DNA from 2 places in the Megasphaera vaginalis (ex Bordigoni et al. 2020) genome. Region 2 is predicted to be linked to the other one. Evidence: riboswitches for the same ligand, from Rfam matches in the RefSeq annotation. Region 2 holds a riboswitch; the other holds the start of a gene.

Region 1 (16,366 bases), on a different contig from region 2:
GTCCCTGGTTATGATAAAATAAAATAATAATCATTCGAAAAGCTATTTATAGAGGAGGACGCGCAGATGAAAGCAGCAATTTTCATGGGGAGCCCGCGGAAAAAGGGGAATACGGCACAATGTCTTACGCCTTTTTGTGAAGAATTGTCTCGCAGCGGCGCCGCATATACGGTGACCTGGCTTTACGATAAAACTATTTCTCCTTGTATCGCCTGTCGCGGCTGTCAAAAGGACTGGTCCGGGTTTAACTGCGTGATTGCCGACGATATGCAGGATATTGCCGTCCAGGTTATGGACAGCGACCTGATCGTCTTGGCGACACCGATTTACTCATGGTACTGTACGGCGCCGATGAAGGCAATGCTTGACCGTTTGGTCTATGGACTGAACAAGTATTATGGCGAGGAAGTGGGGCCGTCGCTGTGGGCCGGAAAACGTCTGGCCGTTTTTACGACGTGCGGGTATAAGCCGGAACATGGAGCCGACCTGTTCGTTGCAGGGATGCGCCGTTACTGCAAACATTCCAAGCTCACCTATGTCGGCTTGTTTGCAGAGCGCCATTTAGGCTACAACACGGTGTTTATGGATGAAAAAAAAGCGGACCACGCGCGGCAATTTGCGCGGGACATGGTGCAAGCCTGTTCACTTGGCTGAGGTAATCGTCCGGCGTCTTTTGGATGCCAAGGATCACACGAATTATCATTGCAGAAAGGTAGATATTATGAACGAATATACGGCGAAAAAATGTCTGGTTGCCTATTTCTCTCATCGGGGCATGAATTATATGAGCGGTAAGATTGTCGATCTGCAGCGCGGTAATACGGAACGGGCTGCGGAAATCATTGTACAGTTGACCGGCGGTACGGCATTTCGCATCGAAACGGAAGCGGAATATCCCTATGAGTACAGGGAAACGGTAGCGGCGGCCAAAGAGGAGAAAAAGACGCAGGCCCGTCCGGCGCTGCGCCATAACGACCTTGATGTGGCGGATTACGATCTTCTCTTTCTCGGGTATCCCAATTGGTGCGGCACGATTCCGATGGCTGTCGCCGCCTTTTTGGAAAGTCATGATTTCTCCGGCATGACGATCAAACCGTTTTGCACGCATGAAGGCAGCGGCTTCGGTACGAGCCTTCAAGACATCTTGGCCCTTTGCCCGTCGTGCCGACTGGAAGAGGGGCTGGCTCTTTTCGGTACGACTGTCGGTGACGCCGAGAGTGATATCCGGCACTGGCTGTACCGGGAATAAATGAAAAAAACGTTCTTTCCGATCCCCCTTTTTCGGGAGTGTTGGAAAGAACGTTTTTTTTTATTTCCGTTGTTATTCGTAGCGGAGCGCTTCGATCGGATCGAGCCGGGCTGCTTTCCGGGCGGGGTAAATGCCGAAGAAGAGGCCGATACCGACGGAAAAACAGAAGGAGACGATGATCGGAGCGGCTGTGACGACGGGCGTAAATTTGCCGCTCATGCGGATCGCTTCGGCGAGACCGACGCCCATGGCGACGCCGAGCAGACCGCCGATGACGCCGATGACGACGGATTCGATCAGAAATTGCAGCATGATCGTGCGGAAGGTGGCGCCCAGCGCTTTGCGGATACCGATTTCACGAGTTCGTTCCGTAACGGAAACCATCATGATATTCATAATGCCGATGCCGCCGACGAGCAGCGATATGGCGGCAATGCTGCCTAAGAAGAGCGTCAGCATCGTCGTCGTGCTGGTCATGGTCTCCATGAGGCTCGTCAGGTTGCGAACGGTGAAATCGTCTTCCTTGGTGCCGATAATGTGGTGACGCTGACGCAGCAACGTTTCGATCTGGCTCTGGACACTTTCGATTTTATCGGCGCTGGAAACCTGCACATTAATGGTCTTAACGTAGGTAATACCGAGCAGTCGTTCTTGCGCCGTCGTCAAGGGAACGATGACGACGTCGTCCTGATCCTGTCCCATTGACGACTGGCCTTTCGATTCCAGGACGCCGATAACGCGGTACGGTTGATTGTTGATGCGGATCGAACGGCCGACGGGATTGACGCTGTCGAAAAGATTGCCGGCGACGGTCGGGCCGATGACGGCGACGCGGTTGCGCGAATCCAGGTCGGCTTGACTGACGAAGGAACCGGAGGTGACGGAAAGCGAACGAATATTGAGGTATTCCGGCGTGACGCCGTAGACCGTCGTATTCCAGTTTTCATTGCCGTAGACGATTTGGTAGGATTTATTGACTGTCGGAGAGACGTAGTCGATGTCCTTGATTTTTTTCTTAATGGCATCGGCGTCATCCAGTTTGAGTTTTTCACCGGACCCGGCGGCTGTGCGGACGCCGCCGGAATTTGTGGCGCCGGGGATGATGATCAGCATATTGCTGCCTAAGCTGGCAATGGAGTTGGTTACATTCTGCTTGACGCCCATGCCGATGGAAATCATGACGATAACGGCGCCGACGCCGATAATGATACCCAACATGGTGAGAATGGAGCGAAGTTTGTTCGAGAGCAGGGCGGAAATGGCAATGCGTATGCTTTCACTAAACAACATCCATGACCACCCCTTTTCCGGCATCTTTCGTGATCAGACCGTCGGCAAGCAACAGCTGACGGCTGGCGCAAGCTGCGATTTCCGGTTCGTGCGTAACCAGGATGACCGTCTTTTTATCTTTGTGGAGCTCTTCGAAAAGGCTCATAATATCCCGTGTCGATTTGGTGTCGAGATTACCCGTCGGTTCGTCGGCCATGATAATATGCGGGTTGTTGACCAGCGCTCTGGCAATGGCGACGCGCTGCCGCTGTCCGCCGGATAATTCATTCGGCTTGTGATCGGCCCAAGTACCGAGACCGACGGCTTCCAGCTTGGCTTTGGCCCGCTGCGTTCGTTCTTTATGACCGACACCGGCATACACCAGGGGAAGCGCAACATTTTCAAGGGCAGATATGCGGCCTAAGAGGTTAAAATTTTGAAAAACGAAGCCGATTCGTTTGTTTCTTGTTTCGGCCAATTCATCATCAGTCAGATGAGCGACTTCCTGACCGCCCAGTACATACGAACCTTCCGTCGGTCTGTCGAGACAGCCGAGGATGTTCATCAATGTCGACTTGCCGGAGCCGGACGGTCCCATCAGCGCGGCGAATTCGCCTTCTTTGATTTCCAACGAAATGCCGGCCAACGCGGCAAAGTCTTCGCTGCCGATGTGATATATTTTCCGTATATTTGTAAGCTTTATCATTGCTTGATCCATATAAGTCCGCTCCTTACCTACATTGGCGGAGGCCCTTGCCTGCTGCTCTTTGATGAAGACGAAGAAGATGATGATGATTTGGAAGCCGTGTACGAAATGGAAACCTTATCGCCATCTTCCAAACCGCTGGTAATTTCGACGTATTCATCACTGTATATGCCCGTCTTGACGGGGACTTGCTCTGTTTGTCCGGCAGCATTGACGCGCAATACGTAGGAACCGTCATTGTTGGTTTTTAAGGCGGCAATGGGGATGGCCAGCGCATTTTCTTTTTCTGACGTGTTGATGTCGACACGGGCCGTCATGCCGAGCCGCAATTCATCGTTCGGGTCGTCGACGTCCAGCGTGACATAATAGTAGATGACGCTGGCCGTTGAAGAGGATGAAGAGGACGAAGAGGAACTGGATGTCGTATCCCAGGTGTTGCTCGTGTCCGTCTTCGATATTTTTGAAACGCGGGCCGTGAAGGTGCGGCCTGTATACGTATCAACCGTAAAGGTTGCCGTCTGGCCGACTTTGATATTGCCGATATCGGTTTCATCTATTTTCGCGAGGATCTGTTTTTGCGAAGTATCGGCAATACGCATGATGACTGTCGGGCTGCTGTTGCCCTGGACGGCCATCGTGCCTGCCGATTTCGGTTCGCCGACGACAACGCCGTCCATGGGCGCCGTAATGACCGTTTCGGCGACATCCGATTCAGCGGCCGTTAAACTGCTGACAGCCGTATCGTAGTCATAAGCAGCGTTATCCAGATCCTGCTTGGCGCCGGCGCCGGCTTCGTAAAGGGATTTGGCCCGTTCATATGCTAATTGCGTGTTAGTTACCTTATACTGCGCCTGGTCGCGTTTTGCTTCATAATCCTTGCCGTCCAAAGTGGCGACCGTTTCGCCTTTGGTTACGGTATCGTTTTCTTTAACCAGAACGGAACTGATGCGAGCCGTGATTTTCGGGGATACTTCGACGGAATTTACGGGGCTGATCGTACCGGTGGCGGAAACGGTGGATTTCAAATTCATGCGGGATACCTCGGCCGTCTCCACTGCCGAAGCCTGGCTTGCCGCTTCTTTTGCCTGGTAGTATTCATAAGCGCCGAAGGCGCACGCCGCGATGATAATGGCGGCAATCGCCATTTTCACTTTACTGTTTACTGTCATGTCATCACCTGATCGTTTTATGTTGTAATTGAGTATGGATATAACGCGAATCTTAAAGAATTCGCAGTTGCAACTCAGTATACCATGAATCGGGCAGGCGTGAAAGATTCGACAGGCGTCGGAGCGGATATTTACAACAAACTGTAACAAAATGACGGGAAACAGATGCGATGCCGAAGGATAAGATTGAAACCATCGTTAATCATGAAAAAGAGGTATGATGAAAACGTCGCCATCGTGCTGCTCGTGGTGTTGCCATGCGCGGGGAATACGGCTGCCGCAGCGGCGTTTTTTGCCTGACGTAACAGGACCTGTACCTGTAAATAATATGAAAATATACTATCCCGCTTATCTCGTTGTGTGCACAAAATGAGAAGTGATACTTAGGGATAAAGTATATTGTATATATCCATAACCGCATAAACTATCAAGATATCCATGAATACCTGAGAAATGTATTCATGGATATCCCCGTAGTAATACTGACATATTTATAATTTATAAATATGTCAGTATTACTTTATAAAGGTATGGGCCTGATTATAAAAATATGGAAAGAAAAAACATAGACAAATAATAGACAAAAGAAACTGCAAAATGGAAAAAATATCATAAATTTTCGGTTAAAAAGTCTAGGAAATGTGCATATTATTCCATGTAAATTTTGCGTAATATGGACATATGGACAAAACATATGTACCTGTGAGAAGGAGTTGAACTTGATTATGGTATTAAATGACGATCAGAAAATGATTCAAAAAATGACAAAAGAAATTGCACAGAAAGTTATTGCCCCCCAAGCGGCTTATTACGATCGGACGGAAGAATTCCCTTGGGAAAATGTCAAGAAACTGAGTGAGATGGGGTTCATGGGCATGGCTGTTCCCGAAATTTATGATGGCGCTGAAATGGATATGGTTTCCAGTGTTGCAGCATTGGAAGAAATATCAAAGGCATGTGCATCAACAGGAACTATTATGGCTGTTCATAATTCGGCAGGGATTTTACCGGTTTTAAATTTTGGTTCTGAAGAACAAAAAAAGGAGTATTTACCTAGACTGGCGACGGGGGATGCTGTTGGTGCATTTGCTTTGACGGAACCGGGAGCAGGGTCCGATGCGGCGAAGGTGATGACAACGGCTGTTGAGGATAAGGAATGTTATGTATTAAACGGGAGTAAGTGTTTTATTAGTAACGGAGGAGCGGCGGAAATATTTATTGTATTCGCATCAAAAGACAAAACAAAAGGGGTAAAAGGATTATCTGCCTTTATCGTTGAAAAAGGTGCTCCCGGTTTTTCTATTGGAAAACATGAAGAAAAAATGGGGATTAGAGCATCTTCCACCGTAGAATTGATTTTCGATAATTGCAGGATCCCTAAAAAAAATCAATTAGGCAAAGATGGGGAAGGTTTTAAAATTGCAATGGTAACTCTCGATACAGCTCGAATCGGAATTGCTGCGCAGGCTGTAGGTATTGCTGAAGGCGCATATCAGGAAGCAGTGGCATATGCAAAAGTAAGAGAACAATTCGGTAAACCGATTTGTTATAACCAAGCCATTGGATTTATGTTAGCGAATATGGCGATTAGCATTGAGGCGGCAAGGCAGCTTACTTATCATGCAGCTCAATTGAAAGATAATCGGCAAGCTTTTGGGAAAGAAGCGGCTATGGCTAAAACCTTTGCATCGGATGTTGCTGTTCAAGTAGCGTTAGATGCGATTCAGATTATGGGGGGATACGGTTATTCCCGTGAATATCCTGTAGAAAGAATGCTTCGAGATGCAAAAATCACACAAATATATGAAGGTACAAACCAGATTCAACGAGTTGTAATTAGTCGTTCGATCTTACAATAGGGAGGAGATAGTATGCTGCAACCTTTAAAAGGCGTTACAGTTATTGATTTAACGTATTTTGTCGCAGGTCCTGGAGCTGCGAAAATTTTAGCGGACTGGGGGGCCGATGTTATTAAAGTGGAACCTCCGTTTGGCGACCCGATTAGAACTTCAGGAACATCGCTTCAAGCGCCGATTGAAGAAGACTGCAACCCCTTATATGCCGCTTTTAACTCAAACAAGAGAGGCTTGGCTCTTGATTTGAAAAATGAAGCAGGTAAGGCGGTCCTCAATAAATTGCTTACAACTGCCGATGTTTTTTTATCCAGCTATCGGACGGGAGCCTTAAAAAGATTGGGGCTGGACTATGAAACACTTCATGAAAAGTATCCTCATCTTATTTGGGCTCAATTAAACGGATATGGTGACTTTGGGCCGGTGAAAGATAATCCGGGGTTTGATGTTGTGGCTTTTTGGGCGAGGAGTGGAGCGATGATTGACTTTCCTGAAAAGGAGACATCGCCTATTAACGCTCCATACGGGTTTGGTGATGCAACAACTGCATGTTCTTTGGCGGGGGGGATTGCAGGCGCACTGTATCAGAAGGAAAAAACCGGTAAAGGGTGTAAGGTTATGACCTCTCTTTACGGTCAAGCGATTTGGAACAATGCCGCCTTGGTTATGGCTACACAATATGGTGATGAATATCCTAAAACGAGGAAAAATCCAATGTCGCCGGTGATGGATAGCTTCCAATGTTCTGATGGAAAATGGATTTATATGAGCATTTTACAACATGACCGCTATTATAACACTTTGATGAAAGATGTTATTGACCGCCCGGATTTAGTCGATGATCCTCGTTTTGCCAAAGCTGTTGACGGGAAAAAGAATGCTGTCGAGTTAGTGGAAATTATTAGCCAAGGATTTGCTAAATATACACAAGCAGAAATGGCTAAAAGGCTACATGATGCCGATATTGCATATGATTGCATTCAGCATGTCAAAGATACATTAAATGATCCACAAGCGTTAGAGAACCAGTATATTGTGCCAATAAAAAACTTTGATGGCAGTGAAACGAAACAAGCGATGACACCTGTGAGATTTTGTGATATTGAACCAACAACTCCAGTTGATATTGCACCGACAGTAGAACTTTTAGCACCCAAAATTGGCCAAGATTCCGTAGCAATTTTGAAGGAATATGGGTATGCTGATGAGGACATTGATGAACTGGTTCAAATTGGCGCTGTATTTACAGCTAAATAAAGGAGAGAAGATAAAATGGAACTGTCTCAGTTGAATAATATACTTTTTGAAGTAGAGGAAGACATTGCCACAATCACAATTAATCGACCGAAGGCTTTAGATGCGTTAAATCCCGAAACGGTGATGGAATTAGGAGCCTGTATTGATGTTTTAGAGAAGGATAAGTCCGTTAAAGTCGTCGTTATTACAGGTGGGGGCAATAAATCTTTTGTTGCGGGAGCGGATATAGTCGCTATGTCGACGATGAATTCCATTGAAGGTCGAGATTTTGGTAAACTGGCTCAAGATACTTTTACGCGGATTGAAAATTTGCCGCAACCGGTTATTGCAGCTGTGAATGGATATGCATTAGGTGGCGGCTGTGAATTGGCGTGTGCTTGTGATTTTCGCTATGCATCGGAAAATGCGAAGTTTGGGCAACCTGAGGTTGGTCTTGGTGTTACGCCTGGATTTGGAGGAACACAACGATTACCAAGAGTTGTCGGTAGAGGATACGGCAAAGAATTAATTTATACCGCCAAATTGATTAATGCTGAAGAAGCCTATCGCATTGGATTAGTTAATTTAGTGGTTCCGCAAGAAAATTTAATGAAGGAAGTAATAAAAACGGCAAAACTAATTGCTTCAAAAGGCAAAATTGCTGTGCAATTATCAAAAGCTGCTATCAACAGAGGCATTAATTGTGATGTTATTACAGGTATCGCTTACGAAGATGAAGTTTTTGCTATCTGTTTTGCTACGGCAGACCAAAAAGAGGGCATGGGAGCTTTTGTGCAAAAAAGAGAGCCGCACTTCATTGGAAAATAACTATATGTATAGGAGAGTGCATGCCCTCTCCTATACATATAAAAACTAAAGGTGGTGTAATCAATGGAAGTTTTAATGATTATTATCAGCTTGGCCTTATTAGTAACAATTGCATATCGTGGCTTTTCCGTTATTCTATTTGCCCCTGTTTGCGCATTGGTGGCGGCTAGTATGGCCAATTATCATTTATTGCCTGGATATACAGAATTGTTTATGGGTAAAGCGGTTGTATTTGTTAAATCCTTCTTTCCTGTTTTTTTACTAGGTGCAGTTTTTGGTAAGATAATGGAAGAGACAGGGATGGCACGGAGCATTGCTGGGATCGTTATTAAAAAACTGGGTAAGGATAAAGCTATCTTATCAGTTTTGGCAGTATGTGTTATTTTAGCGTATGGAGGCGTTAGTGTTTACGTAGCCGTTTTTGCAATTTATCCTTTTGCCGCAGCTGTGTTTAAAGAGGCGAATATACCTAAGAAGTTAATTCCGGCAGTACTGGTAGCGGGCCTTCTGACGATGGTTATGGATTCAGCGCCAGGGACACCTCAGTTGCAAAATATTATTCCTACCGTTTACTTGGGAACGACTATTTATGCCGCTCCTATTTTAGGCACGATTTGCGGTACAGCGACTTTGGTCCTTTGTTATTTATATTTGAATTGGAGACGTAAAGTGGCTGAGAAAACAGGGGAAGGATATGGGAACCATACGTTAAATGAAACCATCGTAGATCCCGATCAACCTACTCCTCCATGGTATTTATCCGTTTTGCCTTTAATTACGGTGTTAGGAGTTAGTTTCTATTTATCATTTGTTTTTACTTGGGATACAACATTAGTTGAACCATTCCAAAAAATGGGACTTCCTTTGACTGCTAAAAGTGTAAAAAATGTTGTATCTATTTGGTCGCTCATTATAGGTCTTTTAGTGGCTATTATCTTGGCATGCGTGTTAGGTAGAAAGTTTATGTCAAAGAGTGTAAGCATGAAAGCGGCCTTAAATGCAGGAGCGATTGGGTCTCTATTGGCGATTATGAATACGGCATCTGAAGTCGGGTATGGTAGCGTGATATCATCATTGCCGGGGTTTACCGAAATTGCCAATTCGTTGTATGGCATTGGGGCCGGTATGCCGTTGGTAAATGTTGCCATTATGGTAAATGTGTTAGCTGCAATTACCGGATCGGCAACCGGCGGACTTGGTATAGCTTTAGAAATATTCAGTCAGCACTGGCTGGAAACAACTGCTGCGGCAGGTATACCGGCAGAGGTTGTTCATCGCATTGCTTCTATGGCTGCCGGAGGGATGGATACATTACCTCATAATGGCGCCATTATCACGACGTTAGCGATTTGTGGGTTAACTCATAAAGAATCATACAAGGACATTTTCGGAGTAACCTTATTGAAGTTTGCTATGGCGTTTGTAGCAGTGTTTTTATATATGTTAACGGGAATTGTTTAGAAAAAATCAAATAAAAGGCGCTGCTTTTATAAAATTTAAATAAAAGTAGTGCCTTTTGTTGTACATGAAACCCATTCGGGAAGAAAAACTGCGCCGTCTACAGGGCAATACGGGAGCGTGCAGAGGGTATGATACGATGCATTATGCATTTTTTATATATAGAATATAGCAGGGAAAGTTAACGGTGTTTATCCGTTTACAATATGGAGGCGGATGGCTTGTATATATACTGAAAGAGAGGGATAACTTAAGGGGCGATATATTGAATTGGCCGCGAAAATAATATTATGCCAAAAGTTAAAAATATGCGGCGTTGTTTTATATAATTCCTCCTTGTTTTATAGAATAATAAAATCTATGGATCGGATTAATCTTTCAAATATCGATATGAAAGGTGGGAGGACTGTCTGTTTAAGTTGTTGACCAGAATTTAATATATTGTGTTCATATGATAAACTATAAAGGAGAGGAGGGGTAAAGTGAATGATTATGCAGAAGGGTTAAAGGAGTTATTAGAATTCGTTAATATAAGGTATAGTGTATTATCAAAAGAGATCGGTTATGATTTATCGTATGTCAGCAAATGGGTAACAGGAGCCAGATTACCTGCTGCTAAAAATGTCGATTTAATCAATCAAAAAATAGCTAATGCAGTTACGTTGGTTACGATAAAATTGAAATTAAGTGAAGAACTTAAAAAACGGTTTTTAGATTCTAAGCATATTTCCGATCAGGATTTAGAATTTGAGATATATCAATATTTGAGTAATCGATATAGACGGTCTATTGGAACCAAAAAAAACAAGCAGGCGATAGAAACTGAGCATACAAATAAATCGGCTATTGGTGTTACTGATTGTCAGGTATTAATTTCTAATGTCATTGATACCTGTCTAGGTAATGAAGCTGCCGAAATAGATATATTGATTACCGGTGATTTTATTAGTTTGATGCAAAATAAATTTTGGAGTACTTTTTATCGGGAATCATTAAAAAAGTGTTTTTGTAAGATAGATTTATTGATCAATTTTGAACGTTTAAAGGATGATCCGGTTTCTCATATGGGAGATTTGTTCCAGTGCCTTAATGACTTTTTGGACTTTGATTTTACGATTCATGAAAAAATATCGGATCAATATAGCAATATTATCGTAATAAAAAATAAAGCGGTAATTTATTATTACTTAAATGTAGAAGGATATATTGATTTGTGTTCGGTGATTACCGATTCGGAACAAGTGGCTGTGATTTTTGAAAAATGCAGATCATTTATGGCGACATTGCCGGTAGTATTGAAGCCTAAGAAAACGTTGGGCATGGAACGTTTTGGATATAGGGATACATTCTATACATCAGATGAATTTTTCTTTTTTTGTGTAAACGGATTTGAGTTTTTATTGCCTGATAAGGTGTTTGATTCGATGTTATTAAAAGCTAAAATGGGAGATTTGGATCCGGCTACTGAAGAATGGGTCGAACGTGTTAGGGCTATTTGGGAAAATTTGATGGTAAGAGTATCATTGCGATTTATGTTGCCGACAAATTCCATTATCCGATTTTTAGAGACGGGGGATATTCAGCTTACTGATTTTTCCTACCAATTAACACCGGAAGAAAGGCGAGATCATGTTAAAAATATTTTAGAGGTTATGAAATTGAACCCTAATATTACGTTCGGTGTGTTATTACCGACAACAGAAAAATACAGCGGAACTAATTTTACGAATCTTTCATTTAATACGAATTATTCCACTGGATTTTTGAAGAAAAATTTGCACTATATACATCGCAGCACAAATCCTATCTATTTTATTAATAATCCCTTACTACTACAATATTTTCAGCAGTTTTTTGAACATCAGAGAAAAAGCAGACATTATAAAGAATATACTGTTGATCAATTAGCTAAATTGTATGATCAATATAAATTTTTAATGGATTTTCTTTTTGAAAAATGAGCAGCCTATTTGACAATGAATATCAGTCGGTTTATACTGTGAGTGACGATTAAGGGGAGCGCGATCACTGCTGAGAGGAAGACGAACTTCGACCCTAGAACCTGATGCGGATAATGCCGCCGTAGGAACAGTAAGTATACTTAGTGAGAGCATCTCTGTGATGCTCTTTTTTTTGTGAAGGAGAACATGTGTCATGGAAACAGAAAAGACTTCAGTTTGGAATAATGGGCTCTTATGGTTCGGCGCCGGTATTTCCATTGCCGAAATATTAACGGGAATGCTGTTGGCTCCTTTAGGGTTTGCTGAAGGGAGCGCGGCAATTTTGATCGGCCATGTTATCGGCGGCGCCGTTATGTATTATGCCGGACTTATCGGTGCACGTACCGGCAAAAGTGCGATGGAAACGGTGCAAATTTCCTTCGGGCAAAAGGGGGCGCTTCTTTTTGCCGGACTCAATGTCATTCAGCTTGTCGGCTGGACTGCCGTCATGGTGGCCAGTGCCGCCGTTGCCGCGAATACAATCGCCGGCACGGGAACTTCGTTTTGGAGTGTGATCATCGGCGCGTTCATCGCTTTGTGGATTCTTTTGGGTTTGAAGAACCTGGGAAAACTCAACGGGGTGGTCATGGCCGCTTTATTGTTGCTCACGATCGTTTTGAGTGGTGTCGTTTTTCATGGCGATGTGTCGCCGTCTGCAGGTGATATGACGTTTGGAGGCGCCGTCGAGCTGGCTGTTGCCATGCCGCTTTCATGGCTGCCGGTCATTTCCGATTATACGCGGACGGCAAAACGGCCGCAGCTAGCTACGGCGGCAAGCTGCGGCGCATATTTTGTTGCCAGTTGCTGGATGTTTCTGATCGGTATGGGTGCGGCTTTATACACCGGACAGGAGGATATTGCCGCAGTTATGGTTGAAGCCGGATTAGGTGCGGCGGGGATTTTGATCGTTTTGCTGTCGACGGTTACGACGACTTTTCTGGATGCCTTTTCCGCCGGTGTCAGCGGTCGGCGATTGCTGCCGCAGTTTTCGGAAAAGGGGTTGGCCTTGATCGCTTGTGTTGCCGGCGTGGTCTTGGCCATTTTGGCTGATGCAGAACGGTTTCAGGATTTTCTTTACCTCATCGGATCGGTCTTTGCTCCGATGACGGCCATATTGCTGACCGATTATTTTCTTCTCAAAGAAGATCACGGGGCTTCGGCTGTGAATTGGCTGAATCTCGTTCTCTGGGCAGGCGGATTCTTTCTTTACCGTTTTTTCCTTGACGTGGAAACGCCGTTGGGCATAACATTTCCTGTCGTCATCATCATTATGGTTATCAGCGCAGCATGCCACAAGGCGCTGCGGCGATAAAATTATTTTTTAAAGCTTCTCGAAGAAAGCGCATTCATTGCAATGTGAAGGGCTTTCAGGCGAGGAGCTTTTTTATACATATGCGACTCCATACGGCGCAGGATGTCTCCCAGGGAGGTGACGGCTTCCACGATGTAGGGCCCTTTATTGAGCATGACGCATTCCGCCCGTTCACCCATGGCCGCGTCGGTGATTTCCGCCCGTGACGGCAAACCGGTCTTGACCATGTTTTCCAATACTTGCGTGGCCCAAATAACGGGGACGTGGGCGGCTTCGCAGATCCAGAGAATCTCTTCCTGCAATTCCGAAAGGCGGTGGTAGCCGACTTCCACCGCCAGATCGCCGCGGGCGATCATAACGCCGAACGGATGGCTTGAAGCTGCCTGCACGATAATCTCAGGCAAGTGCTGGACCGACTCTTTTGTTTCCACTTTGGCAATGATTCCGATCTTGCGCGCGTCGTCGCCGCGGCGTTTTTGCAGTTCCTGTTGGAGGAGACGGACATCGGCGGCCGATTTTACGAAGGAATAGCCGACAAGGTTGGCGTGGGCGGCGATGAAATCCAGGTCGTCCAGATCTTTTTCCGTCAACGGAGAAATCGGCAGCGGCGTTTCCGGGAAATTCAGACTCTTTTGATTTTTCAGTTTACTTCCCGTCGGCCTGGCATAGGTCAGGCGTATGTATGCCCCCTGCGGCGTAATTTCACTGATGCGGCCTTGTACTTTTCCTTCATCAATTAAGACGGGATCGCCGATCTTCAAGGTTTTAAAGATTTCGGGAATTTTGCAGGTAATGACGATGTCGCCTGCATAGTCAGCAGGATAGCTGTCAATGGAATGGGCGGCGAGAAATACTGTATCGCCAATAAACAGTTTGGTGTCCAACCCTTTGACGAGAATTTCGTCAATACGTATTTTCGGCCCCGACAGATCCATGTAAATCTTGCAGGGGCGCCGGTTTTCCGCGGCGGCGCGGCGGACGTTGTCGATCATGCGCTGCCAGATTTCCTTGTCATCATGAGCGCAGTTGATACGGGCCGTGTTCATGCCCGAGCGGATGAGGTCGTCAATCAGCGTATAGTCGTCGGCGGCTTCTGTCGGCAGTGTTACCATGATATGTGTATACGGTTCGCCTTGGCTGCCGCCGAAAAGGGCGGAGGTATTATGGCGCAGCAGTTTTTCACCGTGAAAAAACATTTTTTGCGGCGGATAGTCGATTAACTCCTGATCGCTTTTGCCGCAGATACGCCCTAAAGAGGCCATGACGGCGTCGAGATTGACGATCGTTCTGGCTTCACTTCTGCCGAGTGAGGAGAGGCCAAGGGAAAGGAGATTACTTTGCAGATCTTGCAGATCACGGCTGCGTAAAGCCAAATAAAAGGCCAAATTTAAAGCACTGTAGAGAAATGTTTTTCTGTAAATATACGGTCGCCATGTTTTGAACAGGTCCAGACCGTCGCTGAGCACATCGTGACGCAGCGCATATAAACGATCATATAAGTGGTTTAAATAGTATTGCCGTCCATTGTCTTCTGTCATGTTCTTTCCTCCTTGCCGCCGATCTGAAATACATGGTTTATCTAACTATTTTAGCAAATTTTACCGTCTTATAGAGAGTGTTTTTATCGAATAATGTAAAAAATAGGAAAAATATGTACGTCCCGACAGCCGTTCTGCTGACAACTGCATAAGAGATGAGACGGATTTGGCATCAATCTTTCTGCGCCTTTATCGTTATACAGAGGATTTCCGCTCTTGTTCCGAGGCGGAACGGCATGCCCCAGAAGCCGCAGCCGCAGGAAACGACGGCCGTCATGGGGCCGAATGTTCTACAGCCGTAGTTCAATGTATATAATCGGTTTGTTACACAGGTGGCCGGGAAAAATTGGCCGCCGTGAGTGTGGCCGGCCAAATACAGATCGTATCCTCGGCGATATGCTTCTTCGATACGCAGCGGTTCATGATCAATAAGGATATTCAGCGGCGTTTTTGCGGCAGCCATGACGGCCTTGTCGCGGCTGTGCAGATAGTCATCCATGCCGGTCAGCGAAATATCTTCCCTGACGGAAAGTTGTTCGTTTCGAAGGAAACGAATCGGGAAAAAAGCGTCGGCTTCTTCCTGTATATCACTGAAGAAATAATCGTGGTTGCCATAGACGGCGTATATTCCGAGAGGCGCTTCCAGGCGTCGAAAGGCGGCATAACTTTTATCACGTAAAACAAAATCGAGATTTCCGTCGATCATGTCGCCGCCGAAAATGATGATGTCACCATGCAGGCTGTTCAATTGCTGTACGAGGCGGCGGCTGTATTTTTTGCTGAGAAGCGGACCGAGATGAATGTCCGTCGCGAAGATAAGCTTTATGTCCGCTGTAATAACGGCAGAGGGGATGATGACGTTTTTTATTTTGATCTGCAGCGCCAGATACGTGCCGTAGAGAAACAGGCACACGATGGCCGTAAGGCCGCAGATGCCGAAAGAAGGAAGCCATTCCCGCCATTGCGGAAGCATGCCTGACAGGAAGGAAAGGAGAAAGGAAACGGTGAACAGGAGAAAAAGGAGAAACGAATAGAGACTGAAAATCAACCAGTAGCCGCCGATCCAAGCGAGAATTTTTATTGGCAGCACGGGCAGGTTGTCCATCGCGTTGTGAGAGACGGCAAAAGCTGCGGATAAAGCCAGAAACAGCCATAAGAACAGAACGGAGGATACGCCGGGAAATGCGGTGCCGTACATCAGCCAGGCGGCAGCGGAACCGATTGCCGTTAAGACGGCGATATTACGAAAGAAGAGTCTGCGATTATGCATGGTAATACGGCCTCCTTTACAGCTTACGATATAAAAAATGCAGCGGTACAGACGCTGCATTTTTTAGTAGGTTATTATTCTCGTTTATTGTTTCGAGACGGCGATTCTTTCGATTGGTCCGATTCGTCGTCCGTATTACGTGTGCGGTCTTTGGTCGTGTCGCTTTGTTCGCTGTCGGTTTTTCCTTTATCCGTTTTTACGTTTTTCTTGTCGGCTTTCTTATCGGTTTTGCTCTTTTCTGTCGCAGTGTTGTCTTCTTCCGGTTCTTCCCGGATAGGCGCCATGCCGGCAGGCACGTCGAAGTCTTTCACCGATTCGTCGGCGACAGCGGCAGACATATAGTCATGCCAGATTTGAGCCGGTATTGTGCCGCCGTACACTTCACCCAGCGTTTCCGAGCCGGTATCATCGCCGATCCAGACTGCCGTAACGATATTCGGCGTATATCCGACGAACCAGGCGTCTTTATTGTCGTCCG
Region 2 (16,366 bases):
GTTGGGCCTGGCGGCAGCGCAGTTCGCTCCCGTACATCACAAAACCGCTGCAACTGGCGGCGGCTCCTTTTGAATACGGCACGGCGTGGATTATGGATAAATTTTCGTCGGCAGCGTATTTGGTGGAAATCAATTTAAAGAACCGTATCGAATGGGAAGCATTGGAAAAAGAAAATGCCGCCTTGAAAGAACACAGCGTCGATTACGATGAACTGGCGGCGGAAAATAAACGGCTCCGCGATCTTCTCGACTTTCGCAATACGCACGGCCAGTATAAATTATTGGCAAGCTCCGTTATTTCACGTGATTACGGTACATGGAGCAATACGCTGATCATCAATGCCGGCAGCAAAGACGGCGTGGAGATGAATATGCCCGTCATTACGCCGAACGGCGTTGTCGGCTTTATTTCCGACGCTTTTGACTATTCCGCCCGGGTACAGCTGATGACGGATCCGCGGACCAGCGTTGGCGCCATTGTCGAGCGTCCCGAATCACGGGTATCTTCCGTCGTTCGCGGAAACGGCAACGTACCGACGGAGCCGCAATTCGTCAATATTGCCAAAGATGCCGATATTCTGGAAGGTGATACGCTGGTGACTTCCGGGTTCGGTTCGATTTATCCGAAAGGAATCTACATCGGCAAAATTACGTCCATCCATCAAAATGACAGCGATTTTGTCAAATACGCCGTCATCGAAACGGGCGTCGATTTTTCCAAATTGGAAGAAGTTTTTGTCATCCTCAATGCGCAGAGCGGACAAAGCTATGACAAGCCGGGCGTTGAGCCGAAGCTTGTACCGCAGACGAAGCGTGACAAAGTGGAAGGGGTCAAAGGGGCGGCTGCGCTATGAAGAAGGGAAAATGCCTGTTGACAATCATTATCGTCTTTATCTTGCAAAGCACGGTTATTCCCCTGCTTTTCAACGGTACGACGCAGCCTAATCTGATCGGTTTGGCCGTCATTTTAACGGCCCTTTGTCACGGCCAGCGTATCGGTATCATTGCGGCTCTCATGGGAGGTATTGGCCAAGATGTGGTCATCGGTAATTTTTTCGGCATTCATCTGCTGCCGTATCTGATCATCGCTTTAGTATGCAGTAAGATCGGCAGGAGTATTGAACGAAATCAGTATGTGCTGATTCTGCTCCTGGCACTGGGAGCAACGGAATTGACCTTGGTACTGACCTGTATGGTGCTATGGTTTTCCGGCCAATTCATCGACAGTGTCGTTTATTTGACGTATTACACGGTTCCCATGCTCCTTTATCACGGGATTTTGGCATTACCCGTCCATTTCATCATCAGTAGGCTTCGCCGTGAAGATACCTTTTCCTATGGATTTATGACTTATCGATAGCGTAGTGGGGAGTAGTACATCATGCTGGAAGCATTAATGAAAAAAAAGAATGACGATGGCCGCTTTCGCTATCTTTATTGGATCATCATCGGTATTTTTTCCCTGTTGATTTTCCGCCTGGTTTATTTGCAGCTTTTTGCCGGCAACTATTACCACTCTCTGGCCGAAGGTAACAGGCTGCGCTCTATTCCTATCGCCGCCATGCGCGGCGTCATGTATGACCGCAACGGCGAAATTCTGGTCGGGTCGCGGCCCAGTTTTATGGTAACCTATGTGCCGGCGCACGGCGGTATGACCGACGGGGAGATCAGAGCCCTGGCCTCGCTGCTGGCAGTCCCGGAAAGCCAGATTCGCGATAAAGTGGAAAAAGTGAAAAATTCCTACGTACCGACGGTTTTGGCGGCCGATTTGACGCAGGATATCGTAACCAAGATCGAAGAGCGGCGGAACGAGCTTCCCGGCATATCCGTCGACGTCCAGCCCATTCGGTATTATCCGTACAACGGTATGAGCGCGCAGGTTTTCGGTTATGTCGGTCAGATCAACGAAGAAGAAGCACAGCGGTTGCAGGGAGCGGAAGGGGTTTCCTCTCTTACGCAGATCGGTCGCGCCGGTCTGGAAAGTTATTACGATGATTTGCTGCGCGGCAAGGACGGCAGCCGACAGGTGGAAGTCGATGCTACGGGCAGTCCGGTGAAGGAATTGGAACGACAGAATCCCGTTTCCGGTAGAAATATTCACTTGACCCTTGATCTGGATCTGCAGAAAGCGTTGGAAGCAGCGATGGATGTACAACTTGCCAACGGTGTCGGCAAAAGCGGGATTGCCGCCGTCGCCATTGATCCGAATACGGGCGCCGTCCTGGCGATGGCCAGCCGACCGACGTATAATCCGAATCTGTTTACGCGGGGCATTACCGAAGCCGAATGGGCACAGATCAATAATAATCCCGCTCATCCCATGGAGAACCGAGTCATTTCCGGTGAATATCCGCCGGGATCGACTTTCAAGATTATTACCGGTACGGCAGCACTGGAGCTGAAAAAAATCACGCCTGACGAAAAAATCTACGACTCCGGCCGCCACTGGCTTGTCGATATGCGGAATGCCGGCGGCGAAGCGTTGGGGTGGCTGAATTTTACGGAAGCGCTGGCAAAGTCGGATAACGTGTTTTTTTATGAACTAGGGCGTCGTGTCGGTATCGATAAGCTTTCCGAATATGCCAAAATGTTCGGCATGGGTCAAAAGACGGGTATCGCGCTGCGCGGCGAAGCGTCCGGATTGATTGCCAGCGAAGACTACAAGACAAAAACGTTCAATCAGGACTGGTATTTGGGCGATACCTTCAACTCGGCTATTGGACAGGGATTTCAGCTCGTCACGCCTTTGCAGGCGGCGATGATCATCGGTGAAGTCGCCAACGGCGGTATTCAGTATAAACCGTTTATCGTCAGCCGGATAGACAATTTGGACGGCACGCCTTATAAGGTGTTTGCGCCGGAACAAGTCGGTACGCTCAGCGTCTCGAAATCGACGCTCGATCTGGTTCGCGAAGGCATGCGTAATGTTGCGGAAGAATCGGGTACGGCAGGCGCACTGTTTGCCGGTTTCCCCGTGCAGGTAGCCGGCAAAACCGGTACGGCTGAAAACTTCAGCGGTACTGACCACGCGTGGTTTGTAGCGTATGCCCCTTATGATCATCCGCGCATCGTCATTGCCGTTTTGGTCGAACAGGGCGGCTTCGGCGCCAGTACGGCAGGTCCTATCGTCAAATCGATGCTGGAAGAGTTTTTCCGTATTGGCCCTTACGCGGACAAGGCGGTAAAGGAAAGCGGCGCCGATGACGGCAAAGAGAAAAAAACGGCCGGTGCGGCCGATGGAGAATAATTGGGCTGAAAAGGGAAAGGAGTTTTGTCATGTCTACTATTATTGCCCTTGCTTCCGGCAAAGGCGGCGTCGGTAAAACTTTATGCACTGCTTCTCTGGCCGTTTCCCTGCAGCGGCAGGGTTTTACGGTGCTGGCCATTGATGCCGATATGGGTCTGCGCAATCTGGATCTGACTTTCGGTGTGCAGGACAGTGTTTTTTTTGACATCTCCGACCTGATCAAGCAACGCTGCAGACGGGAGGAAGCGTTGATCAGCGTAGCTGAAGGACTTGATTTTCTGGCAGCCAGCCAACAGCATACCTGGGCTAAAGTAGATGTGCCGTCTTTTCAATACGCCGTCGAGTCTTTGTCCGAGAGCTATGATTATACGCTTCTCGATTGTCCGCCCGGTCGTGACCGGGCATACAAAAACTCCGTAGCCATTGCCGACCGGCTCTTTTTCATCATTGAGCCGACGTGGGCATCCATGCGCGACGCTTCCCGCGTCATGCAGTTTTGCAATAAGCATAAACAATTTAATTACGACGTTCTCTTCAATAATTTTTACGGCAATACACGAGGCTTCGTTACTATCGATAAGATGAACGACGTTTTAAATCCGGAACGGATTGCCGGATTACTGCCTCATGATGACGAGTTGCATGAGGCAGTTCAAAGCGGCGCCTTGTTGGAGGTGCCTGCGGCCAATTCGTTTTTCCGGGCCATGGAAGAAACGACGGCGTATATTACACAGGGGCGCATACCTGATCTGACGTATCTGAAAACGTTGTTGCCTTGCGACGGAGAAGAGCTTGCCGGCGATAACGCGGCAATTACGCAGGAAGAAATCGCGGAAATGAATCGGATCTGGGCATTGGCCGACGCCGAATTGAAACGGGTCGCGGAAAATCTGCCGCCGGCGGCAGTAGCAGCAGAAACGGAAACAGGTAAGACGTCGGCAGAGCCGGAAAACGCCGGCCGGCTCGAGGCGCCGCGTCGCACAGCAGCGCTACGGGAATCCCGGCAAGAAGGCGAACGCGGCGGCCTGTCACTGCGCCGCCGTCGTTCGGAATCAAGACAATGGCGGCATTTCCGTCGATAGGAGTTGCGTATGTTTAAAAGAGAATGGAAGCATTTGGATAAGGTCCTCCTTGTCGTCTGCGTTTTAATCGTCGCGATCAGCCTTACCATTATCGGCAGCGCGACGCACATTAATAAAGGCGCGTTTAACTACGACTTCGTCATCAAACAGGGCGTCGCCTTTATCATTAACTTATTGCTGATTCTGTTTTTCGCCCGTTTCGACTACATGCAGTTGAAGCGTTTCCATAAACCGCTGTACATCATCAATCTGCTCATGCTCGTTGCCGTCATGTTCGTCGGCACATCTGCGCTCGGCGCCCAACGTTGGATACAGGTCGGCCCGATTACGCTTCAGCCGTCAGAATTTTCAAAGTTGATCATGATCATCTGCCTGGCCGCCGTATTGTCCGATAAGGTAAACAAGTTGAATACGGTCCGTGATATTTTTCCGATCGCCTTATTCGTAGGAATTCCTTTTTTGTTGGTACTGAAGCAGCCCGATCTGGGAACGAGTCTCGTGTTTTTGGCCATTTCACTGGGCATGCTTTTTATTGCTAACATCAATCTCGCGTTGCTGCGCCGCGTTGGCATTGCCGCTTTGATTTTAGCTCCCGTCGGTTGGTTCTTTATGAAAGATTATCAGAAATCGCGGATCATGGTCTTTCTTGACCCCAATGTCGATCCTTTCGGCGCAGGCTATCACATTATTCAGTCGAAAATTGCCATCGGTTCGGGCCTGCTCTTCGGCAAGGGAATATTTCAAGGGACGCAGAGCCAACTGAATTTTTTGCCTGAAAATCATACGGATTTCATTTTCTCCGTTATCGGTGAAGAACTCGGTTTTCTTGGCTGTTTCTTTATCCTTTTTTTATACTTCATTCTGATTTACCGAGCCCTGCTGACGGCGAAGGACTGCAAGGACAGCTTCGGCATGTTGCTGGCGACGGGCATTATCGCCATGTGGTCTTTCCAGATACTCGTCAACGTCGGCATGACCTGCGGCATCATGCCCGTTACGGGCATTCCGCTGCCCTTCATGAGTTACGGCGTCAGTGCGCTGACGACAAATATGATGGGCTTGGGCCTTTTGTTGAATATTTACATGCACCAGCAAAAGATGATCTTTTTATAGAGGAGTGAACTTCGTGTCCCAGAAGGTAGTAATAGATCCGATTCTCTTGAGCAAGGTTACAAAGCCGGCGCGGTATGTCGGCGGAGAATGGAACAGTGTTGTCAAAGATCACAGTCAGGTCTCCCTGACTGTGGCTTATTGTTTTCCCGACGTCTATGAAGTAGCCATGAGCCATTTGGGCCTGCGGATTCTTTACGCACTGTTGAATGAGCGGCCGGATACGGCAGCGGAACGCGTTTACGCGCCGTGGCCCGATATGGAAGCCCTGATGCGGGAAAAAGGCTATCCGCTGTATTCGCTGGAAACGAAAACGGCTGTCCGCGATTTTGATCTGGTAGGTTTTACCTTGCAGTATGAAATGAGTTTTACCAATATTTTAAATATGCTCGATCTGGCGGGGATTCCGCTTTTTTCCAAGGACAGAGGCGACGACGTGCCGCTTATCGCCGCTGGCGGTCCTTGTGCTTATAACGCCGAGCCGCTTGCCGATTACGTAGATCTCTTCTGCATCGGTGAATCGGAAGAATCCGTGCAGCTCCTGGCCGATACGATCATCGCCTGGAAGCAGGGAGGGAAAAAAGGCGGAAAAAAAGGCTTGCTGAAGATATTGGCCCGGCAAAAAGGAAATTACGTCCCCGCTTTTTATCGGGACGAATACGATGCCGGCGGTCATTTCAAAGCGTTGGTGCCTACTGAGCAGGGAGTGCCGCAGACGATTGAAAAATGTGTCATTGCCGATGAAGAGAATGTTTTTTATCCGACAAAACCGCTCGTTCCCAATATCGATATCGTTCACAACCGCGCTGTCCTGGAGCTTTTCCGCGGCTGCAGCAGAGGCTGCCGTTTTTGTCAGGCCGGCATGCTCTACCGGCCGGTACGCGAGAAAACGCCGCAGCGCTTGGTGGCCATTGCCAAAGAGATCATTGCCAACTCCGGTTATGACGAAATATCTTTAATGAGTCTTAGTTCGGCCGATTACTCCTGTCTGTCCGAACTCGTCGATCTGCTCCTGGATGCGTTCAAGGATCAGAAGGTCAGCGTTAGTCTGCCGTCTTTACGTGTAGACAGCTTTTCTGTCGACATTGCCAAAAAAGTACAGCAAGTGCGGAAAAGCGGCTTGACTTTCGCGCCGGAAGCCGGATCACAGCGACTGCGGGATGTTATCAATAAAGGGGTAACGGAAGAGGACTTGCTGAAAGCCTGCGAAAACGCGTTTCAAAACGGTTGGTCGACAGTAAAACTGTACTTTATGATGGGTCTGCCGACGGAAACGGACGAAGACTTGGCAGGTATTGCCGATTTGGCTTATACGGTGCTGAATCTCTATCGTCGCGTGACTCGAAAGAATAACGGGAAGGTGACGGTTTCCGTTTCCAGCTTTGTGCCCAAATCCCACTCCGCTTTTCAATGGGCCGGCCAGTGTTCCGTTGAAGAGATCCGGCGCAAGCAAGAATACCTCAAATCGCTGATTCGTGACAAGCATATATCCTATCATTATCACGACGCCAAGACCGGCCGTTTGGAGGCGGCCTTCGCCCGTGGCGACCGCCGGCTCGGTCCGGTTCTTTACGAGGCCTGGAAGCTGGGCTGCAAGTTCGACGGCTGGACGGAATTATTCGATTATGAGCGTTGGCTGCAAGCCTTTGACAGGGCCGGCGTCGACATCGATTATTTTGCTGCCCGGCAGCGCCGCCTCGATGAGCCCTTACCGTGGGATCATTTGACGAACGGCGCCGCTAAAGCTTTTTTGCAAAATGAATGGCGCAAAGCCATGAACGGCGAACTGACGCATGATTGTCGACGTGAACGCTGCACAGGCTGCGGAGTCTGTACCCATGCCGGCGTTCAGATTATCGATTGGAAAGAAGGTGCCGGTCATGGCAAAACTACGTTTAGCTATTAAAAAGGACGGTGCGCTGCAATTCCTTTCTCATTTGGACTTTGCCCGCGTCGTGCGCCTGATCATTATTCGCGCCGCTCTTCCTGTCGCTTATTCGGAAGGTTTCAATCCGCATATGAAGATCAATTTCGCCTCGGCCCTCGGTGTCGGCGTTTCCGCCGATACGGAATACATGGATATGGAGCTGCTGGAGGAATGCGCTGCGGCTGATGTCGTCCGACGCATGAACGAGCAGGCGCCGGACGGTTTTGCCGTTCTTGACGGCGCTTACATGGATGCCAAGGCGCCGAAGTTGATGGCCATGGCCAATTATGCCGTTTACGAAGTACAGGGACCGCTGACGCGGCCCGTCGCGACAGCGGAATTGACACAATTGCTGGCGACATTCAATCACCTTGACTCGGTCACCTATGAAAAGGTATCGCCGAAATCGCATAAAACGCGTACGATCAACGTAAAAGAGCATCTTATCGAGCCGCTGCAGGGCCGGATGGAAGGGGAGCGGCTCTTTCTCCGTTTTGCCGTGCTGCAAACGGAAAAGGGCGCTATAAAACCGCTGCAGGTATGGGAATTACTGGCGGAAAAGTTTTCCTTTCCCATCGATAAAGAGTTGATGCTGGCCAGAAGGACGGCGTTATACCATCGCGAAAAGGGCGTTAATTATTCGTTATTTTCTATTTGACCGTTTTTCGGGAGGTGCCGTCTGTGAAAATATTACTTGCCAATGTCATACCGGAAGAAACGCGAATGGCCGTAATCGAAGACGGCCGTTTGCGGGATTTTTCCGTTGAACGTCACGATGAAACCCATATTGTCAATCACATCTATAAAGGCGTCATTCAGAATATCCTGCCGGCCATGCAGGCCACTTTCGTTAATATCGGCAGGAAAAAGAACGCCTTTCTGTATTTAGGCGATCTTTTTCCCCGGGCGGCAACGAAGGAGGAAATACAGCAAACCCATCTTTCCGTCGGACAGAGCATTCTCGTTCAGGTCATCAAAGAAGAGCAAGCAATGAAAGGCGCCAAGGTGACGGCTAATGTCAGCATTGCCGGACGCTATGCCGTACTCATGCCGACAGTGGATTATATCGGCGTTTCGAAGAAGATTCGCGATGAAGGTGAACGCGATCGATTGCGCCGCATTACGGCAGCGGTTAAGCCAACCGGCATGGGGCTGATTATCCGCACCGTTGCCAAGGGCGTTTCAGAGGCGGAGCTGCTTGCGGATATTCGCTATCTTTTAGGCTCATGGTCCAGTATACAGGAACGTTACAAACTGGCAAAAAAACCGAAACTCCTTTATCGGGAAGCCGATTTGGTCATGCGCATGGTGCGCGATTATTTTACGCACGATGTGAAACAGATCATCATTGACGACAAAGACAGTTATGAACGAGTATGCCAGGTGTTTTCCGATAACGAGACGATGCAGCGCAGTTGTCTTTCCTGGTATCGGGAGGAGACGCCGCTTTTTGAAAAGTACGATATTGAGGCAGAACTGCACCGGCTGATGGACCGTCAGGTAGCGCTTCCTTCGGGCGGCACGCTGATCTTTGATCATACGGAAGCGTTGACCGTCATTGATGTCAACAGCGGTAAGTATACAGGCAACAGCACCCTTGAAGAAACCATCTTTTTCGTCAATAAAGAAGCGGCCGTTGAAATTGCCCGACAGTTGCGTCTTCGCGATATCGGCGGCATCATTATCATTGATTTTATCGATATGAGCAAGGCCGAGCGGCGAGATGAGATCCTCCGCATCTTGGAACGGGAAACGTCCTTTGACAGTGCCAAAACACGTGTTTTGGGCATGACGGCTTTGAATTTGGTCGAGATCACAAGGAAAAAGGCACGCCAAGGATTGCGGCAGGTACAATACGGAACTTGCGATATTTGCGGCGGTTCCGGCATCCTCTATTCGCCGGAATCCGTCTATATACAGATCGTCCGCCGCCTGCGCCATATGGTCGCTCACCGGTTGGTCAGCGGCGACCTGTTGGTCAGCGCGCACAAAGACGTTCTGGCTCTGTTAAGTGATAAAAAAACGAAAAGCGCGTTGGAACAGGAATTGGCACGAACCATTTATTTGGAAGAGAGCCGTCATCCGAACCGTGAAGTCTTTTCTATTCTTTCTTATCGGGAATAAAAAAACCGCCTTTAGGCGGTTTTTTTACTGCTTTATTGCAAATAATAGACAAGACTGACCGTTTCTCTGATCGTATTCGTTCCGCTTTCAACCGGCGTATAACCGCCTGCCTTGGCTCCGCTGGCCCCTACTGCCGTCAGTGAAGCGTAATTATTTTCGTATAGCGGCGAAGTCCCGTTGACGGTAATCTCTTTTATCGCGCCGAGCTGGCTGCCGGCAGCCGTCGCGGCGGCCGCTGCAGCTTGCCGCCCGTTACGGATCGCTTGGTTGATCAATTCGGCGCGGAGCGCATCGACGTGTTCATTGGTAAAGTAAAGGCTGTGAATTTCATTGGCACCCGACGTACTGGCTGTGGTGATCAGGCGGGGAATCATGCCGAAATCGGAAATTTTCACCTGCAACATATTATTTACCGTATAAGACAAAATTTTTTGTCCTTTATTGTCGTAATTGGGAGACAACGTGAAATTCATCGTTTTCATGTCCGTTTCGGCAATGCCCAGGGCTTCGACGGACTTCTTTATTTCACGCATGGTCTGGTTATTGTCTTGGCGCGCTTTTTCCGCCTCCTTTGCCGTGCTTACCGTACCGATTGTCAAGTATGCAGTGTCCGGTTTTACCTGTTCTTCGGCATAGCCCGTCACATTAACGACTGCATCACGACCGTTTTCGGCAAAAGCCGGAGCGGCGAAGCAGGAAGAAGCCGCCAGCGTCAACGTAAGAAGGCATATTTTCCAGCAGTTTGATCTCATAGGCACATCTCCTTTTCTATAAAACGGAATGAATTGTATTATCATCAGTATATCATTTCAGTATAAGAAAAACAATTATTTGCTAAAGACATGGCAATGCGGTATAATAGTAAAAAAATAGAAAAAAGCTAGGGGAGCCGTTTCGGCTGAGAAAACTTGGATTTGACCCTTTCACCTGATGTAGGTAATCCTACCGTAGGGAAGCTGCTGCAAATGATTCACAAGCTCACCTATGACGGTGAGCTTTTTTCGTATACAAGGAGGAGAAAGATGCATTACACAACCCAAATGGATGCCGCGATAAAGGGCATCGTGACGAAACAAATGGAAATCGTCGCAAAAAAGGAACAGATGCCGATTGAAACGCTGATGAAGCTGATTGCCGAAGGGAAAGTCGCCATTCCGGCCAACAAGAATCATACCAGTCTTGATCCCGAAGCCGTCGGCATGAATTGTCGCACGAAGATCAATGTGAATCTCGGCATATCCAAGGATCACAACGATTATGAAGAAGAACTGGAAAAGGTACAGAATGCGATCGACATGAAAGCCGAATCGATCATGGATTTGAGCAATTTCGGCAAAACCAGTGATTTCCGCCGCCGTCTCGTCGCCATGTCAACGGCCATGATCGGTACGGTGCCGATGTATGACGCCGTCGGCATGCTCGACAAGGAACTGAAGGATATTTCCGTTGAAGAGTTTTTCGATGTCGTGCAGAAACATGCGGAAGACGGCGTCGACTTCATGACGATCCACTGCGGCATGAATCGAAAGACGGCCGAACGGATCAAACGGAATCCCCGTCTGACCAATGTCGTTTCCCGCGGCGGCTCCCTGCTTTTCGCCTGGATGGAAATGAACGATCAGGAAAATCCGTTCTATGAATATTACGACCGTCTCCTCGATATTTGTGAAGAATACGACGTTACCTTGAGCCTCGGCGATGCCTGCCGTCCCGGCTGTACCCATGACGCCACGGACGCCGCCCAGATTGAAGAGCTGATCACGCTCGGCGAGCTGACGAAACGGGCCTGGGAACGGAACGTACAGGTCATGATCGAAGGTCCCGGCCATATGGTGTTGACCGAAATCGCCGCCAATATGAAACTGGAAAAACGGCTTTGCCACAATGCGCCGTTCTACGTTCTCGGCCCCTTGGTAACAGATGTGGCTCCCGGCTATGACCACATCACGAGCGCCATCGGCGGCGCCATTGCCGGTTCCTGCGGCGCCGATTTTCTTTGTTACGTAACGCCGGCAGAACATCTCCGTCTGCCCGATGTCAACGACGTGCGCGAAGGGATTATCGCCGCCCGTATTGCCGCCCATGCCGCCGATCTCGCCAAAGGGATTCCGGGGGCGCAGGATTGGGATGACGCCATGAGCAAGGCCCGTGTCGAAGTTGATTTCGAAACGATGATTTCCCTGGCTATTGATCCCGTGAAGGCGCGTAATTACTATGAATCGAGCACGCCTGAATGTGAAGGAACGTGTACGATGTGCGGCAAAATGTGTCCGGCCCGAACGATGAAAAAAATTCTTGCCGGCGAAGATGTTTCCATCATTTAAAAAAAAACAGAGCCGTCTCTTGATCAAGAGACGGCTTTTTTTATTTCCAGACAAAAAGCAGGGACGTATCGAATTCTCGCTTAAACTGCTTTTTTAACTGCTGCATTTCATAATTTACCGCTTCATGAGAACTGCCCGGATACGTTTCCAAGACGAGAACGATTACCGTATCGGCACTCTCAACGGTAATATCTTTTATGATTTGCTCATATGTCGTATCCGATGCTTCAGCCAGAGCCAAAAAAGTCGAAACCTTTCGAATCATGCGCCACTCTTCTTCGCTCGGTATGTGAACATACCGGTAAGCGCGCATGATCTTACGGCTGATGCCGTGGTGAAAACCGGCGATGAAAGAAGCCACCAACTGTTCCGTCTGCGTCAGTCCGTACAGCGGCGCATGCCCGATCATGAAGGCAGAATGACGGGCGTGACTGTAGTAGTTGATGATTTTTCCGATATCATGCAACTTGGCAGCCGTCGCCAGCAGCTGCCGCTCACGCGGACCGTAGCCGTGCAGAAAAGACAGCTTGTCAAAAAGAAGCAGCGAGACCTTTTCCACCTGATCGACATGCTTGCTGTTGACCGGATCCAAATTGCCGATGACGTTCGCAATGCTGAAGGAAAGGATATTCTCGATATACGGGCTCGGCAGGTGATAGAGGCCCGCATAATGCTCAAAGAACAATCCTTCGCGCAGACCGCAGCCGCTGACGATCAGGCGGTCGCTCTCCGTCAGGGTAAAAATTGCGCTGATCGCAGCGACACCGGCAACGATCAGGTCGGCGCGCTCACTGGAAAGGCCGGGAATCTTTTTCCGATTAACATATGTCCGTTCCGTAACCAGCGCGTATATGGCATCAAAGTTATCTTTGCCGACAACATAGTTATGCAGCGTAGGCAACTCATAATTCGTTGTGCGCTGATCCATTTTGGCAATGGCGCGCGCCGTGCCGCCGACGCCGACAAGGGGCAGGCGTGCATGGGCGAGCCAGGGAATATCGCTCAGCTTTTTACGAATGCAGGTAAGGCATTTTTCCAGCATTTCTCCAGAAACGGTTCCTTGGAGACCGAATTTTTCCGTCAATGTGACGGCGCCGATAGGCACCGATAAGGAGTGTTCCTGTTTTCCGTTTCTGACGAGTGTGAATTCAACGCTGGCGCCGCCGAAGTCAAATAGAATGCAGTCTTTAATATCAATCGTATTGATTACGCCCAAATAACCGAGGTACGCTTCCCGTTCACCGCTGATGATTTTCATTTCGATACCCGTTTGCGTCCGGACCCTCTGCAAGAACGCTTCTCCGTTCTTCGCGCTGCGGACGGCCGCCGTAGCAACGGCAATAGTCGTATCGATTTCCATGACCGAGATAAGATGGCGGTATACAGCCAGACAGGTCATGGCCCGATCCATGCCGGCATTGCTCAATTCACCGGTCTGCATCAGTCCGTGACCGAGACGAATCGATTCTTTTTCCTGATACAGCAGGGAATAGGAGCGATTGTCCTTAATTTCGATCACGACAAAACGGATCGAATTGGAGCCTAAATCAATAATTGCAATTTTTTCCATGGAGCCCCCTCGTTTTCTTTGGTATTACTTTACCTTATAGCTTATTATAACGTACTTGTCAAAAGATTTCACAAAAAATTTACATACATTAAAATCATGACGGCTGAAATTTTCCCGCTTTCATGTATAATAAATATAGAATAGTAACGAGGTGGTTTGTATGGAAGACAGTAAGAAGAACGTGTTCGGCATCATTAGAATAGGCACGGTCAATATGGACTTGAAGATCGTTTCCTATTCGACCTTGGCTGACAGACAGACGATTGAGAACGTTTCCCGTGAAGTTCATTACGGTGAAGAAGTCGTCACAACGCACCGCATCAGTTTTCAGGCGCTGAATGAAATCTGCACGGTGCTCAACGGGTTCAGGCAGCTGCTCCGCGATTATCAGGTGGACGACGTCAAAGTCGTCACGACGACATCGCTCCGCGATGCGGAAAATCAGCTCAATGCGATCGATCAGATCAGGATCCGTACCGGCTTTTCCGTCGATATCGTGCATATGGCGGAAGAAATTTATTACAAGTTTTTCGGTCTTTATTACGATATCGACCAGGGCGCATTCAACTTCGGCCGTAATTCCGTTCTGCTCATGGATATGACGTCGAGCTGTCTGGGCCTGACGTGTTGGAAAAAAGACAAGATACTGTTTCAACAGAATGTGCATATCGGCGCCTTGGGACTGATGGGAAACTTCACGGAAAAAGAGCGCAACGGCATCACCTTTACGACGACGGTGCGCGAATATATTTACGGCACTTTATCGCCTCTCTGGCGCGGTGTGCAGCAGTATGACATTCAATATTTGATTTTATCCGGTCAGGTTGCCGTCCGTCTCGGCCTCTTGATGGGTAAGAAGCTGTACCGCGGCGTCGGTCTGATCGCGGCCCGTGAATTCTGCGATTTCGTCGATTCTTTTTCAGGCATCACGCCATTCAAATTGTGCCGCTATTTTTCGATCAGCGAAAATATGGCAAACGTCCTGATGCCGATCATCATGTTGTATTATGAATTGCTGCGTCACGTGGACGTGCAGATGATCGTCCTGATGGATATGACCTTTACCGAAGGCTATTCCATTCACTATCTGGCATCGAAGCTGAACGATCCGTACCTGACGCGGCAGCGGTGGATGCTGTTGGAACTGGCGCGGGGTATTGCCGTCCGCTATGTATCCGCGCCCGATCATTCTCGGCTCATCGAAGAATTTTGCGCGACGATCTTCAACGCGCTGTTCGGTAAGATCGGGGTCGACAGGATCGGTTGCTATCTCTTGCGTCTGGCGGCCATCATGCATGAATGGGGCAAGTTCGTCAATCTGCGAAAATGTGATGTCTGCGCTTACGATCTGATTCTGACGACCGATCTTTTTGCCATCAGCGATGAAGAAAAAAAGATGGTTGCCAATGTAGCTTATTTTTCTTATTTCGGCAAGGTACAAGAACGTGACGACCGCTTTGCTTCGTTGCAGCCGGAAACGAAGGTCATGGTCGCCAAGCTGGTCGCTATTTTCTGTCTCGCCGACGCCCTTGACAAAGGTCACAACGGCAAGATCAAATCCATTGAGGCCGCGCTGCACGACAACCTGTTGGAAATAGCGTATACGTCGGATTTTGACGTTTCCCTGGAAAAATGGGCCTTTATGAAGATTGTTCCCTATTTTGAAGAAGTGTTCGGCATGACGCCGGTCTTGAAAAGAGGAAGGTAATACAAATGGAAAAAGGAGAAAACTATTTTCTCAATCGGGAGTGCACGTGGATTAATTTCAATGAGCGCGTCATGAAGGAAGCGGCAAAAGCGTCCAATCCCTTATTGGAACAGCTGAATTTCATCGCCATTACGGCGTCCAATCTGGACGAATTCTTCATGATCCGCGTGGCCGGCGTCAAGCACTTGGTGGAAAATGACGTCAAACATATCGATATTGCCGGCATGACACCGCAGGAGCAATTTGACGCCATTGAACAGATGGTTCACCGCCAGGTCGCCGAGCAGTACGGCTATTTATCGCGGATCATGGAACAACTCCAGGCAGAAGGATTGCATTTTATTCACGTTTCCGATTTGGATGAAAAGCAGAGAAAATGGCTGCACAGCCTGTTTGAACGGGAAATTTATCCTGTCGTTACGCCGATGGCCGTCGATTCGAGCCATCCGTTCCCCTTCCTGGCGAGTTTGGGGCTTAATTTAGCCGTCCTCTTGCGTAAACGGGAAGGAGACGGAGAGATCAAGACGGCGATTTTGCCGGTTCCCGTTTCCGTTATTTCCCGTATCATACAAGTTCCGGAAGCGACGGAAGGAAAAGCCTTCCTTTTCTTGGAAGATGTCCTCAGCCATTATGCGGAACAGTTCTTCCTGGGCTGTGAAATACTGGAAGTCGTTCCTTTCCGCGTCACCCGCGACGCCGATCTGGATATCAACGATGATTCCAAAGACCTGCTCCGGGAAGTGGAAAATTCGCTGAAACGGCGAAAAAAAGGCGCCGCCGTCCGTCTCGAATTATGCGAGGCGTCAAGCCGGACGATCCGAAAATTCCTGCAAAGTGAATTGCAGATAGAAGATAAAGATATCTACACGATTCCCGGACCGATTGACTGTAAAGTATTCTTTTCTTTTACGGGCATTGCCGGCTACGATCATCTTCGCTATGCCGAAGCGAAATCGCAGCCTTCCAGCGAGCTTGCCGCCATCGATGCCGCCGACTTTTGGTCGTCCATCGTCAAGCGCGACGTCATGGTCCATCACCCCTACGAAACTTTTGACGTCGTCGAAAATTTTGTCAAACTCGCCGCCGTTGACGCTAATGTATTGGCCATCAAACAGACCTTGTACCGCGTCAGCAGCGATTCGCCGATTATCGCGGCGCTGGCTGAAGCGGCCGAAAACGGCAAGCAGGTAACGGTGCTGATGGAAGTAAAGGCGCGATTCGATGAAGCCAATAATATCCTGATGGCGAAGAAGCTGGAAAAAGCCGGTTGCCAT

The links. Region 2 has a riboswitch for thiamine pyrophosphate ahead of thiC (phosphomethylpyrimidine synthase ThiC). Riboswitches for the same ligand answer to the same signal wherever they lie in the genome.
Region 1: linked by a shared signal. The riboswitch ahead of cytX (putative hydroxymethylpyrimidine transporter CytX) and the one ahead of thiC (phosphomethylpyrimidine synthase ThiC) in region 2 are both predicted to bind thiamine pyrophosphate.

Annotation. Positions count from the first base shown of each region.
Region 1 is NZ_OEQB01000002.1:225,715-242,080, forward strand. It holds gene C0977_RS03670 (flavodoxin family protein) at 67-654, shown strand; gene C0977_RS03675 (flavodoxin) at 587-1,249, shown strand; gene C0977_RS03680 (ABC transporter permease) at 1,322-2,539, opposite strand; gene C0977_RS03685 (ABC transporter ATP-binding protein) at 2,529-3,236, opposite strand; gene C0977_RS03690 (efflux RND transporter periplasmic adaptor subunit) at 3,254-4,393, opposite strand; gene C0977_RS03695 (acyl-CoA dehydrogenase) at 5,119-6,252, shown strand; gene C0977_RS03700 (CaiB/BaiF CoA transferase family protein) at 6,265-7,503, shown strand; gene C0977_RS03705 (enoyl-CoA hydratase-related protein) at 7,519-8,310, shown strand; gene C0977_RS03710 (GntP family permease) at 8,374-9,771, shown strand; gene C0977_RS03715 (helix-turn-helix domain-containing protein) at 10,251-11,729, shown strand; TPP riboswitch at 11,772-11,874, shown strand; gene cytX (putative hydroxymethylpyrimidine transporter CytX) at 11,923-13,080, shown strand; gene C0977_RS03725 (pyruvate kinase) at 13,083-14,618, opposite strand; gene C0977_RS03730 (metallophosphoesterase) at 14,791-15,888, opposite strand; gene C0977_RS03735 (transglycosylase domain-containing protein) at 15,963-16,366, opposite strand, start outside.
Region 2 is NZ_OEQB01000007.1:42,151-58,516, reverse strand. It holds gene mreC (rod shape-determining protein MreC) at 1-854, shown strand, start outside; gene mreD (rod shape-determining protein MreD) at 851-1,360, shown strand; gene mrdA (penicillin-binding protein 2) at 1,382-3,247, shown strand; gene C0977_RS09230 (AAA family ATPase) at 3,277-4,329, shown strand; gene rodA (rod shape-determining protein RodA) at 4,339-5,442, shown strand; gene C0977_RS09220 (TIGR03960 family B12-binding radical SAM protein) at 5,456-7,345, shown strand; gene C0977_RS09215 (TIGR03936 family radical SAM-associated protein) at 7,320-8,024, shown strand; gene C0977_RS09210 (Rne/Rng family ribonuclease) at 8,048-9,490, shown strand; gene C0977_RS09205 (SIMPL domain-containing protein) at 9,523-10,242, opposite strand; TPP riboswitch at 10,363-10,461, shown strand; gene thiC (phosphomethylpyrimidine synthase ThiC) at 10,513-11,814, shown strand; gene C0977_RS09195 (Ppx/GppA phosphatase family protein) at 11,855-13,384, opposite strand; gene C0977_RS09190 (Ppx/GppA phosphatase family protein) at 13,545-15,092, shown strand; gene ppk1 (polyphosphate kinase 1) at 15,098-16,366, shown strand, end outside.